One region of the Clostridium septicum genome, then DNA from elsewhere that is predicted to be linked to it. Evidence: riboswitches for the same ligand, from Rfam matches in the RefSeq annotation. Region 1 holds a riboswitch; the other holds the start of a gene.

Evidence for each region. A riboswitch is a leader RNA that binds a small molecule or an ion and turns the genes downstream of it on or off. The one in region 1 is predicted to bind lysine.
Region 2: linked by a shared signal. The riboswitch ahead of lysA (diaminopimelate decarboxylase) and the one ahead of CP523_RS08275 (Na+/H+ antiporter NhaC family protein) in region 1 are both predicted to bind lysine.

The regions. Positions count from the first base shown of each region.
Region 1 is NZ_CP023671.1:1,865,525-1,871,747, forward strand. Features, by position in the region: gene CP523_RS08270 (aminopeptidase P family protein) at 1-917, shown strand, start outside; lysine riboswitch at 1,029-1,204, shown strand; gene CP523_RS08275 (Na+/H+ antiporter NhaC family protein) at 1,344-3,086, shown strand; gene CP523_RS08280 (aminopeptidase P family protein) at 3,221-4,987, shown strand; gene CP523_RS08285 (FUSC family protein) at 5,042-5,563, opposite strand; gene CP523_RS08290 (FUSC family protein) at 5,609-6,142, opposite strand.
Region 2 is NZ_CP023671.1:1,384,229-1,390,451, forward strand. Features, by position in the region: gene lepB (signal peptidase I) at 1-437, opposite strand, end outside; gene CP523_RS06100 (DUF3006 domain-containing protein) at 437-655, opposite strand; gene lysA (diaminopimelate decarboxylase) at 873-2,165, opposite strand; lysine riboswitch at 2,299-2,465, opposite strand; gene CP523_RS06110 (beta/alpha barrel domain-containing protein) at 2,620-3,291, opposite strand; gene CP523_RS06115 (DUF1576 domain-containing protein) at 3,514-4,755, shown strand; gene CP523_RS06120 (hypothetical protein) at 4,760-5,104, shown strand; gene CP523_RS06125 (IS256 family transposase) at 5,325-6,223, opposite strand, start outside.

The DNA of each region.
Region 1 (6,223 bases):
TAACTTCAAGGGAAGACTTTAATGTATATCTAGATTTAGAAAAGGACAGCTATAATTCACCAGAAACCCTTGCAGAAAATATTTCATGGGAAATATTTAAGAAGTATCCACAGGTAAATATTAAAAATATTTATAGGATAATAAGTAAATTTAGATTAGTAAAAAGCGAAGAGGAAATCCAAAGAATACAAAAAGCAATAGATATAACAATTGAGGGTGTAAAAAATCTTATGAAGATATGTACACCAGGAATGAAAGAATATGAATTAGAAGCATATTTTGATTTAACATGCAAAACTAAAGGGGTTAGGGATTTTGCTTTTAAAACTATTGCAGCTTCAGGTAAAAATGCAGCAGTACTTCATTATGTAGATAATAACTCAGAAATAAAGGATGGGCAATTAATACTATTTGATTTAGGTGCTCAATATAATTATTATAATGGGGATATATCAAGAACATTTCCTGTTAATGGTAAATTTACAGAGAGACAAAAAGATGTTTATAATTCAGTCTTAAGAGTTAATGAAAGGGTTATTAAATCAATGAAGCCAGGTGTTAGTTTTATTGAACTTAATAAACAAGCTAGAAAATGGATAGCAGAAGAGTGCATTAAACTTGGTTTAATAGAAAAAGAAGAAGAAGTATCAAAGTACTATTATCATAGTATAGGTCATAGTTTAGGAATGGATACACATGATATAGAACCTCCTAATAGAGATGTAATATTTGAGGCAGGAATGGTATATACAGTTGAACCAGGAATATATATAGAAGACGAATCTATAGGAATTAGAATCGAAGATGATGTATTAATAACGGAAGATGCTTGCGAAGTGTTAACTAAGGACATGATAAAAACTGTTGAAGATATAGAAGAATTTATGTTAAATAATAAAAATACACTACAGTTTTAATAAAAAAGACTTTATAACATTAGTAAGTAAATAAAAAATATTCAGATTTTTTACGGAATACTATTGCATTAAATAATTAATGCTTGTATAATCAAATCATAAGTGAATAACGGCAAGGGTAGAGGCGCAATATTTAATAGTACTATTGATGAGATAAGCACTATGACTCAATAGGAAAGGAAATATTGCCGAAGCATACAACTGATGCTTTAAAGTTGTATAGCTGGGGTTGCATAAAATATGTGTAACACTGTCACAAATAATGTTTGTGGTGAGCTATCATTTAAGGATGTTTTTAATATAGTAGTGAAAATATATTAGAGCCTTGAGTGAAAACTCAAGGCTCTTTTTTAATAGAAAATAAAAATATTTAATTAAGCTGCCCTTTAAGTATTCACAATAAGATATAAAAAGGGGGACTTAAATATGAAAAACAATAAAAATTTTAGAGTATTTTTAATGACTATATTGATGTTAATTATGTCAACATCAGTAGTCTTTGCGTCAGAAGTTGATGCAGTAACTAATAATGCAGAGCATTATGGAATTTTAACATTAATACCACCAATAGTAGCTATAATATTAGCTTTCCTAACAAAAAATGTAATAATATCATTGTTTATAGGTATTTTATCAGGGAGTTTTCTTATAAAATTGATAGATCATTCATTATTTAGTGCACTTATTCAATCTTTCTTAGATTTTGTATCAAGAGCGTTAAATTCATTAGCAGATCCATGGAATGCAGGTATTATACTTCAAGTTTTAGTTATAGGAGGTGTAATTCATTTAGTAGCTAAAATGGGGGGAGCTAAAGCTGTAGCAGAGGCTTTAGCAAGAAAAGCTAAAAATGCTAGAAGTACACAATTAGTAACATTGTTATTGGGGATTGCAGTATTTTTTGATGACTATGCAAACTCATTAATAGTTGGACCTATAATGAAGCCTGTAGCTGATAAAATGAGAATATCAAGAGAAAGATTGGCATTTATTATAGATGCTACGGCAGCACCTATTGCAGGACTTGCAATTATTTCTACATGGATAGGACTTGAGGTTGGTTTAATAAACGATGCTTTTACAAATGGAATTGGGCAACAAGTAGATGCCTTTGGGGTATTTCTGCAAACTATACCATATAGATTTTATAATATACTAATAATATTCTTTGTATTTATTACTTCATTCTTATTAAAAGATTTTGGTCCTATGTATAAGGCTGAGATTGAAGCAAGAAGAAGAGATTTAAAGGCAGAAAAAGAGGTAGCAGCAGATAATAATAAAATAGATAATTCAGAGTTAGAACCAAAGGAAGGGATTAAGCTTAGTATATGGAATGCTATAATTCCAATTGGAACCTTGATAATTACAGCATTAATTTGCTTCTATTTTAGTGGATATTCATCAATAATGGCTGGAGAAGATATAGCTCTTCAACAATTAATGGGTAATTCACCATTTTCATTATCAGCTATACAACAAGCTTTTAGTGCATCAGATGCATCAGTTGCCTTATTCCAATCAGCATTAGTTGCTAGTATAGTTACTATAATTATGGGAGTTTTAAAAGGGATATTTACTTTATCAGAAGCTATAGATACTTGGATAGATGGAATGAAGCCATTACTTATAACTGGAGTTATACTAATACTTGCTTGGTCATTAAGTTCAGTAATTAAAGAGTTAGGTACAGCAAAATATTTAGTATCATTATTATCAGGGACATTACCATATTTCCTATTACCAAGTTTAATATTTATTCTTGGAGCAGTAATATCATTTGCTACTGGAACAGCATATGGAACTATGGGGATATTAATGCCACTTGCTATTCCATTAGCATTTTCAATAAATACAGACATGGGATATGTAATAGTAAGTGCAAGTGCAGTGTTAACTGGAGCTATATTTGGTGACCACTGTTCGCCTATATCAGATACAACAATATTATCCTCTATGGGATCTGGGTGTAATCATATAGATCACGTTAAAACTCAAATGCCATATGCATTATTTGTTGCAGTTATTACAATAGTATTTGGGTATATACCGGCAGGATTCGGTTTAGCATGGTATATAGTTTTACCAATAGCTTTATTAGCAGTATATATAGGAGTTCAGATATTAGGAAAAAAAGTAGATTCTGTAACAAATAAACAATTATTATAAAAATTAGTTTTGAAAAGCTAGAATATTTATTCTAGCTTTTTTATTTTAATAGATAATTAATAGATAAAAATAGTTGAATATTCGTAATATATTGTATAATCTATATAGATATAAGAAGAAAGGGGTAAAAAGAAATGAGTAAAATTGATAATTTAAGAGAAATAATGAAAAAGAATGATATACATCACTACATAATTCCAAGCAGTGATCCACATCAGAGTGAGTATGTTGCAGATTATTATAAAGGTAGAGCGTATGTTTCTGGTTTTACAGGATCAGCTGGAACAATAGTAGTATCATTAAATACAGCTAATTTATGGACGGATGGAAGATATTTTATACAAGCAGCCAGGGAGTTAAATAATAGTGGGATTGATTTAATGAAAATGAGAACTCCAGGTTACCCAAATGTTGAAGAGTGGATAAAAAGTAATGTTAAAGAAGGGGAGACTTTAGGATTTGATGGAAGATGTTATTCAGCAAATCAATATAAACAAATACTTTCTATAGCAAAATATAATAAATTTAATATAAAAATGGATAAAGATTTATTAGATGATATTTGGACGGAAAGGCCGGAATTGCCTAGCGAAAAAATATTTTTACATGATGTTAAATTTGCAGGGAAAAATGTAAAAGAAAAGCTTTCAGAAGTAAGAAGTGAAATGAATAATTTAAATGTAGAAAGTTATATTATATCATCACTAGATGATATAGCATGGTTATTTAATATAAGAGGAAATGATATAAAATTTAATCCAGTTGTACTTTCATATGCATTAATTACAATGAATTCAGCTAAATTATATATTGATATGAAAAAAGTAGATAATAAAGTATTAGGGGAGTTAAAAAAGCATGGTGTAGAAATATTAGAATATAATAATATATATAAAGATATTCTAAATATAAATGAATCAATATTAATAGATCCTGCAAAAGTTAATGCTAATATATATTCCCTTATCAAGAAAGAAGTAAAGATAATAGAAGGTTTAAATATAACAACAAAATTAAAAGCTATAAAAAATGAAACTGAGATAGCTAATTTAGAAGTATGCCAAGTTAGAGATGGCGTTGCCATGGTTAAGTTTATAAAGTGGCTTAAGGAATCAGTTGGAAAAGATGAGGTTACTGAGATATTAGCTAGTGAGAAGTTAAAAGAATTTAGAGCTATGGGTGAAAACTTCAAGGGAGAAAGTTTTGGAACTATAGCTGGATATAAAGATCACGCAGCTATGATGCATTATTCAGCAACAGAAAAAACACAATATAAACTAAAACCAGAAGGAATGTTCCTTGTAGATTCAGGTGGACAATATCTTGATGGAACTACTGATATTACGAGAACCTTTATATTAGGGCAATTAACAGAAGAGGAAAAAAGAGATTTTACATTAGTTCTTAGAGGCCATATAAATTTATTAACAGCTAAATTTCTAAAAGGAACAACTGGTATGAATTTAGATATCTTAGCTAGAAGACCTTTATGGGACTATGGAATAGATTATAAATGTGGTACAGGACATGGTGTAGGATTTTTCTTAAATGTACATGAGGGACCACAAGGTTTTAGACAAGAAGGAAATACTACAGTTTTAGAACCTGGAATGATAATAACAAATGAGCCAGGAATTTATAAAGAAGGAAAGTATGGAATAAGAACTGAAAATACATTGTTAGTAGTTAAAGATATTGTAAGTGAAGAATCAGGTGAATTTTATAGCTTTAAGACAATTTCATATTGTCCAATAGATTTAGATGGTGTAGAAGTGAGGTTATTAACTAATAAAGAAAGAAATTGGTTAAACGAATACCATAGTATAGTATTTGAAAAGCTTAGCCCTTATTTAAATGAAAGTGAAAAAGAATTTTTAAAACATGAAACAAGAGCTATATAAGTAAAAAAGAGATAGAAAATTTAAGTTTTCTATCTTTTTTAAGCAATCTTTCTTTTAGAAAAATCTTTTTTTACTAAGTTCATGCTTTTCTTTAGGTGGAGTTATATATTTATTAACAAGTATAGATATAATTACACCACATAAAGTTTCGAATGTTCTATTAAGTGCATAAAATAAAGGGTCTCCGAAAGCATGAATAGTTGTAACCCCTAGGAAGGCGATACATGCAACATTAATTGCCCCAGGTTTTTTAACTATATTACAAGTTGATATCACTACTATTATACCTAATGCAATAATTAAATAAATTAAAAGTTTAGATATAAATGATGATGAAGTGTTAAAGTGTATAAATCTACATAAAATCATAAAAACAAGTCCTATTATCGCCCCCATAATAGTTCCTAATGCTCTATTAATTCCCATTTTTATTGAACTTGATACAGTGTCTTGTAAGCATATTATTGCAGTTAAACAAGCAAAAAATGGTTCATTAGGTAATAGAACTAAGCATAAAAAAACTGATATTGCAGATTTAATGGTTCTAAATCCAACTTTAGGTATAGCAAACTGCATTAAATAGAGCCTCCTAATTATTTAATGTTTTATCTATAGTTAAAACTACTTAGAGTTATTATTTTCACCTTCATTTGAAGGATTATTTTTATTATTAGTATCCACCAATTTTTTTTCAGGAGGATTAATATATTTGTTAACAAGAACTGCAACAAGTATACCTAATGCAGTTTCTATAGTTCTTCTAGAAGCGTAAAATAAAGGATTACTAGTTTCAGGAGCAATCATTATCGCTATAAGAACTATACAAGATATGGTACAAGAAGCAGGTTTTTTTATTAAATTACATGTGTATATTACAAATATAATTCCAAATGCTGTTATAAGTGGAATTATTACTTCAAAGTTAAAATATCTTGTAAAAGATAAAAGAATAACTCCAGTGACTCCACCTAGTAATGTACCTATTAATCTATTTATACCTGACTTTACAGAATTTTCTACTGTGCCTTGCATGCAAATAACAGAAGCTATTGCTGAATAAAAAGGATCGGCTCTGAAAAGAATTAAGCATATGCATACAGATATGGCTGTTTTTAAATTTCTAGATCCAATACGTGGTAATTCCAAATTTTTCATAAATATCCACTCCTATATTAAAGGGTCTATATTATACAATATATAATACAATGAACTTAGCATTTTGTATACAAATAAAAA
Region 2 (6,223 bases), 480 kb from region 1:
CTTGAGTCTTTTGACCAAAGTCTATTATCTCCTAAAAAGAAATACTTACCCTCTGGAACTTTATACTCTCCATTAAATTTATCATGTGCTCCTATATAATCTTCTGATAATTTTTCCCCATTAACAAAAACTTCACCTTCAACTATTTTAACTTCATCTCCTGGAAGTCCTATTAGTCTTTTTATTAAATCTTCTTGCAATTCTTCAGAGTGAAAAACTACAATATCTCCTCTTTTTAACTTATCTAAATTATACACTCTTGTTACAAATAGTCTATCGTCTACATTTAATGTTGGCACCATTGATTCTGAAGGTATATAAGCCTTAAATACAACATATTTATTTATAGCTAATGCTAATATAACTGCTACAATTATAGGTATTCCCCATTCATAGAAAAAACCTCTACTTTTATTTTTATCACTACTATTTTCCATTATTCGTCCCACATACCTTTCATCATATTTTTAATTTTATCTCTTCTATTCTTTGTTAAAATAGGATCTACAATATATATATCCCCTTTTTTTATTAATACGTCACCTTCATTAAAGTTTCCTTTAACTAAGTCTTTATTTATATTTATTATATTTTCAGCTTCTGTTTCTAAAACTACGTAATTTTCTTCTATTCTATCTATAATGAAACTATCCATACTCTCTTGACATTAACTGTCTATCACCTCTCTATTAATTTCTTATCTTATAGTATAACATAATTACCCTAATTATTGACCAATATAAATAGCTATATTTATTAAAATTTATTTAAGATATAGCTATCTTGTTTAATGTAATTATTATTATACTAAAAAAAATAGATACTATGTGTATCTATTTTACACATAGTATCTAGCAATATATCTTTTAAAGTTAAATTTCAGAATCTATTAAATCTTTATAGCTTTGTCTTTTTGATACTATTCTTCCTTCTCCGTCTTTTACAAATACTACTGCTGGTCTTAAATTTTTATTATAATTATTTGACATAGAAAAACCATAAGCTCCTGTTGACATTATTCCTAATATATCTCCACTATAAACAAAAGGAAGCTTAATATCCTTTATCAAAATATCTCCTGACTCACAGCATTTTCCTGCTATAGTTACTACTTCTTCATCTGATTCTGTTATTTTATTTGCTAAAACAGCTTCGTATTTAGCTTGATATAAGGCAGGTCTTATATTATCAGTCATACCTCCGTCTACAGCTACATACTTTCTTATCCCAGGAACTTCTTTTATTGAACCTATTGTATATAATGTAGTTCCTGCATTAGCAACTATTGATCTACCTGGTTCTATTGTTAAAATAGGTTTATCTAAATTTAATTCATTACATACTTTATCTACCCTATCTAATATTACCTTGCAGTATTCACTTGTTTTTTTAGGCTTATCCCCTTCTGAATAATATATTCCAAAGCCTCCACCTAAATCTAATTCTGAAATTATATGTCCTGTTTCTTGTCTTATATTATCTATAAATTTAAGCATTATTTCTGCTGCATCACCAAAAGGTTCTGTATCAAATATCTGAGATCCTATATGACAATGTAACCCAACTAATGCTATATTATCAAAGGCTAAAGCTGACTTTACAGCATTTAATATATTATCTCCAATAGGTGCAAAACCAAACTTTGAATCTATCTGACCCGTCTTTATATAATCATGTGTATGTGCTTCAATTCCTGGAGTTAATCTTAAATACACCTTTTGTATTTTTTTATATTTTTCTGCTATTTCATTTACCTTCTCTAACTCCCATAAGTTATCAATAATAAATCTTCCTGCTCCTAATTTAACTCCCATTTCTATTTCTTCTAATGTTTTATTGTTACCATGAAAATAAATATTATCTAATGGATACTCTGCTTTATATGCTGTATATAGTTCTCCACCTGATACTACATCTAAGTAAAGTCCTTCTTCATTTATTAATTTACACATTTCTACTGTTAAAAAAGCTTTTCCAGCATATGCTACCCTATTTCCATTTTCCTTACATTTAAAACTTTTAATATATTCTCTGCAATTATCCCTTATAAGTTTTTCATCTATTACATACAATGGCGTACCATAATTTTTAACTAACTCACTAGCTTTCATACCACCTATACATAATTCATTTTCTTTAATTTCCATTGCCCCAAATAATTTCATACTTTACCTCCATGTTTTAATAAAATAAAAAACCATCACTTCTTTAGTGATGGTAGATTTTCATAATATAAATGGTAGCTATTAAATTATGGTAGTAATTTCCTTTAATCTAATCATAATCTTGCAAACTAATGCCTTTTGTAGCTCTCCACTTACGTGACAGTGATGCATATATTTTATACATCCCCAGAAATAAATTCTTGCTTTTATTTATTTCTTCGGCTATTAACCCTTTCATTATGCTTCTTCGTTTGCCAACTCTTCATAATTACTATTATTAACAGCTCCTCTACCTAATAATCTTAATTCAACTATAAAAAACCTTAATTTATATATTCTCAATTAAATTATTAATTAATTAAACATATATAAAGTTCATTAATATTATTATACACATTTTATGAGATTATGCCATATATTTTTCAGAATTTTTTAAATTTACTTTTAATTTGATTTATCCTCTATATTTATCCATAAGATTACTCATTATATCTCCTGTAACTGGTGGAGTATATGTTATTGCATTTGCACCTGCCTCTATAGTTTCCATTATAGTTTCTTCTGTAGGTCCTCCTGTAGCTATTATTGGAAAATCCGGAAATTCAGCTCTTATCTCCCTAACTATCCTAGCTGTATTCTTTCCTCCTGATACATTAAGAATAGTAGCCCCTGATTCTATTCTTTCCCTTATATTTTCACACTCTGAAACTACTGTTACTATAACAGGTATATCTATAGTTTCTCTTATTTTCTTAACTATACTATTTGCTGTAGGTGCATTTACAACTACCCCCATTGCACCTTTAAATTCTGCATCTAATGCAAGGTTTACAACCCTCTTCCCTTGAGTTATTCCTCCACCAACTCCACAAAATATTGGTACATCGGCAGCCATAACTAAAGCTTGAGTTATAAGTGGCTGAGGAGTAAATGGATAAACAGCAATTATTGCATCTGCATTTGTGTTTCTTATTATTGCAACATCTGTAGTAAATAATAAAGATTTTATTCTTTTACCAAATATCTTTATGCCACTACATTCTCTAATACAAGTTGGAACTTCAATAACATGACTTCGTAAAGTACCTTTTATTTCTGGAACTAGTTTTACCTTTTTAACCCCCACTTTTTTTATTCCTCCTATTAATTTTTTATTATATATTCTCACATTTATCTTTTCGTTAATTTTTTATTTTATTATATTATACTCTTTTATATTTAAATTTAAAGGAGTAAAAATTTTTTTATTGTTTACACTATATTTTTGTGACTTTTACCTTAATTCTACTATATAATTATATTACGTAAACTTTAATTAATAATACATAGTTTCGAGGTGATTTTAGTAATGTCAATAAAGAAAAAACTTTATCCCCCCTATACTGTATTAATAATAATGTATGTTTTCTTTATTATTTTTGCTTTTGCAGTTAACTCTCCAAAAGAAATTTTATCTGGATTAAAAAATATTTTATTTACACCAGATATTTTAATAACAGATTACATTGAAATCGGTGGTATAGGGGCAACATTTGTAAATGCAGCGCTTACAAGCTTAGCTTCTATAGCAATTTTAGTTCTCATAGGTATAAAACCTAATGGTTCTACTATTATGGCTTTATATCTTATGACTGGATTCTCATTCTTCGGGAAAAATATACTAAATATTTGGCCAATTATGATTGGTGTTTATTTATTTTCTAAATATCAAAAGGAACCTTTCTTAAACTATACCCTTGTTGCTTTACTTGCAACTACTTTAGCTCCAACAGTGAGTCAATTAAGCTTTACAGGACATTTTTCTCAATTTGGTGGAATACTCCTTGGCTATGGCTTAGGAATTTTTACAGGATTTATACTTTCGCCTATTGCTTCTCACTGTATAAAATCTCATAATGGATATAATTTATATAATATAGGTTTTGCTGGTGGACTTTTAGCCACTCTTTTAATGTCAATTTTAAGAAGCATTGGAATAAATTTTGACACTAGACTTATATGGCATACTGGCTCTAATAAAATTTTCTCTATATTTTTATTTATAATTTCTATATATTTAATTATTGTAGGATTAATCTATGGTAATAATAATAAAAATAAATTAATTTCAATTAGTAAACAACCTGGTAGATTAATTAGTGATTTTTATATTCTTTTTGGTGAAACTTCTTATATTAATATGGGAATTTTAGGTATAGCTTCTACAGTATTTGTTCTTTTAATAAAGGGTGATTTAAATGGACCTACAATGGCTGCTATTTTTACTATAATGGGCTTTGGATGTTTTGGTAAACACTTAAGAAATATTACACCAATTATAATTGGAGCATCTATTGCTTCTTTATTACATATTTCACCTATAAATTCACCAAACTTAATATTATCAATATTATTTTCAACTGCACTTGCTCCTATATCAGGTAAATTCGGTTGGAAATTTGGAATACTTGCAGGATTTTTACACTTAAATATAGTTACTAATATAGGCTATCTTCATGGTGGTTTAAATTTATATAATAATGGATTGGCAGCTGGATTCGTAGCAATGATATTAATACCATTAATTACAACATTCAAGGAGGAAAAATAATAGAATGAAGTTTAAATTAGAAAAAAACTTGAGAATAGTAAGTGAACTTATAACCTATTTTCATAAATTAGGTACTGATGATGTTCACTTAGATATAAAATCTGAGGATGATAAATCTTATTTTTACATATCAGGAGAAGTTTTAAATCTTCCCCAAGAAGAACTCAATAATTTAAATTTAATTTTAAATACTCAAAGGCAACATGAAATTGAACATTATTATTGGAATTTAGGTGGCGAAAGCGAATTAGATTGTGAATTATCCTTGATTGGAATGATGGTTGATGATGTTATTATAACTTATGAGAATAATATTTTAACTTTAAAAATCTTACGTAAAGAAAGTTAACTAAAATTACAAAAAAAATAGTAGAGAGATTTAAATCCTTCTAGAGAGAATAGATAATTCTGTGTAATTATCATTTTTATTATTTTAATATTACTGGAAATTTTCATTTCCAGTAATATTTTTTTATATTTAAGAAATACTAATAATGTTTCTTATTACCTTTTTTAGTATTTCAAAAAAATCTAATAGTATGCATATAATTTATAAAAAGTACAAGCTTTTAAGCTAATTCATCTTTTAATTGATCTTCAAATATTATTGATAGCTCTGCTAACGTAGCACCCCAATTATGTATAGGCTGAGTCCATTTTTCTAGTATCTCCATCGTTGCTAAGTAAACACACTTATTTAAAGATTCATCAGTTGGGAATATGACTCTAACTTTAGTGAATTTACGTATTTGACGATTAAAACCTTCTAAGATATTTGTAGTATAAATCATCTTTCTTATAGTTGGAGAGAAGTCGAAAAATGTTGAAAGGTTACTCCAATTATTATACCAGGAATCTATTACTATTCCATATTTATCTCCCCATCTCTCCTTTAAATTATCTAGCTGTGCTAACGCAAGTTCCTCTGTTGTAGCCTTATAAACCTCCTTCAAATCTTTCATAAATGCTTTTTTATCTTTTGAAGCTATGTATTTTATTGAATTTCTTATTTGATGAACAATACATGTTTGAATATTTACTGATGGAAATACTGTTTTTATAGCTTGTGGAAGCCCTTTTAATCCATCCATACAAGCAATTAAAATTTCTTTTACACCTCTATTTTTTAAATCATTGCAAATTCCTAACCAGAATTTAGCACCTTCAGCTTCATCAACCCATATACCTAAAATATCTTTATATCCTTCCATAGTGTATCCTAAGCATATATAGACAGCCTTGTTAACTATCTTTCCATTACTTCTAACTTTAAAGTACATAGCATCTAAATAAACTATTGGATATATTTTATCTAATGCTCTATTTTGCCATTCGGCGGCGCTAGCAAGCACTTTATCAGTTATTTTAGATACCATCGATGGTGATATAGTTATTCCATATAAGTCTTCAATTTCAGCCTGAATATCAGATGTTGACATACCTTTAGCATATAAAGATATAATCTTTT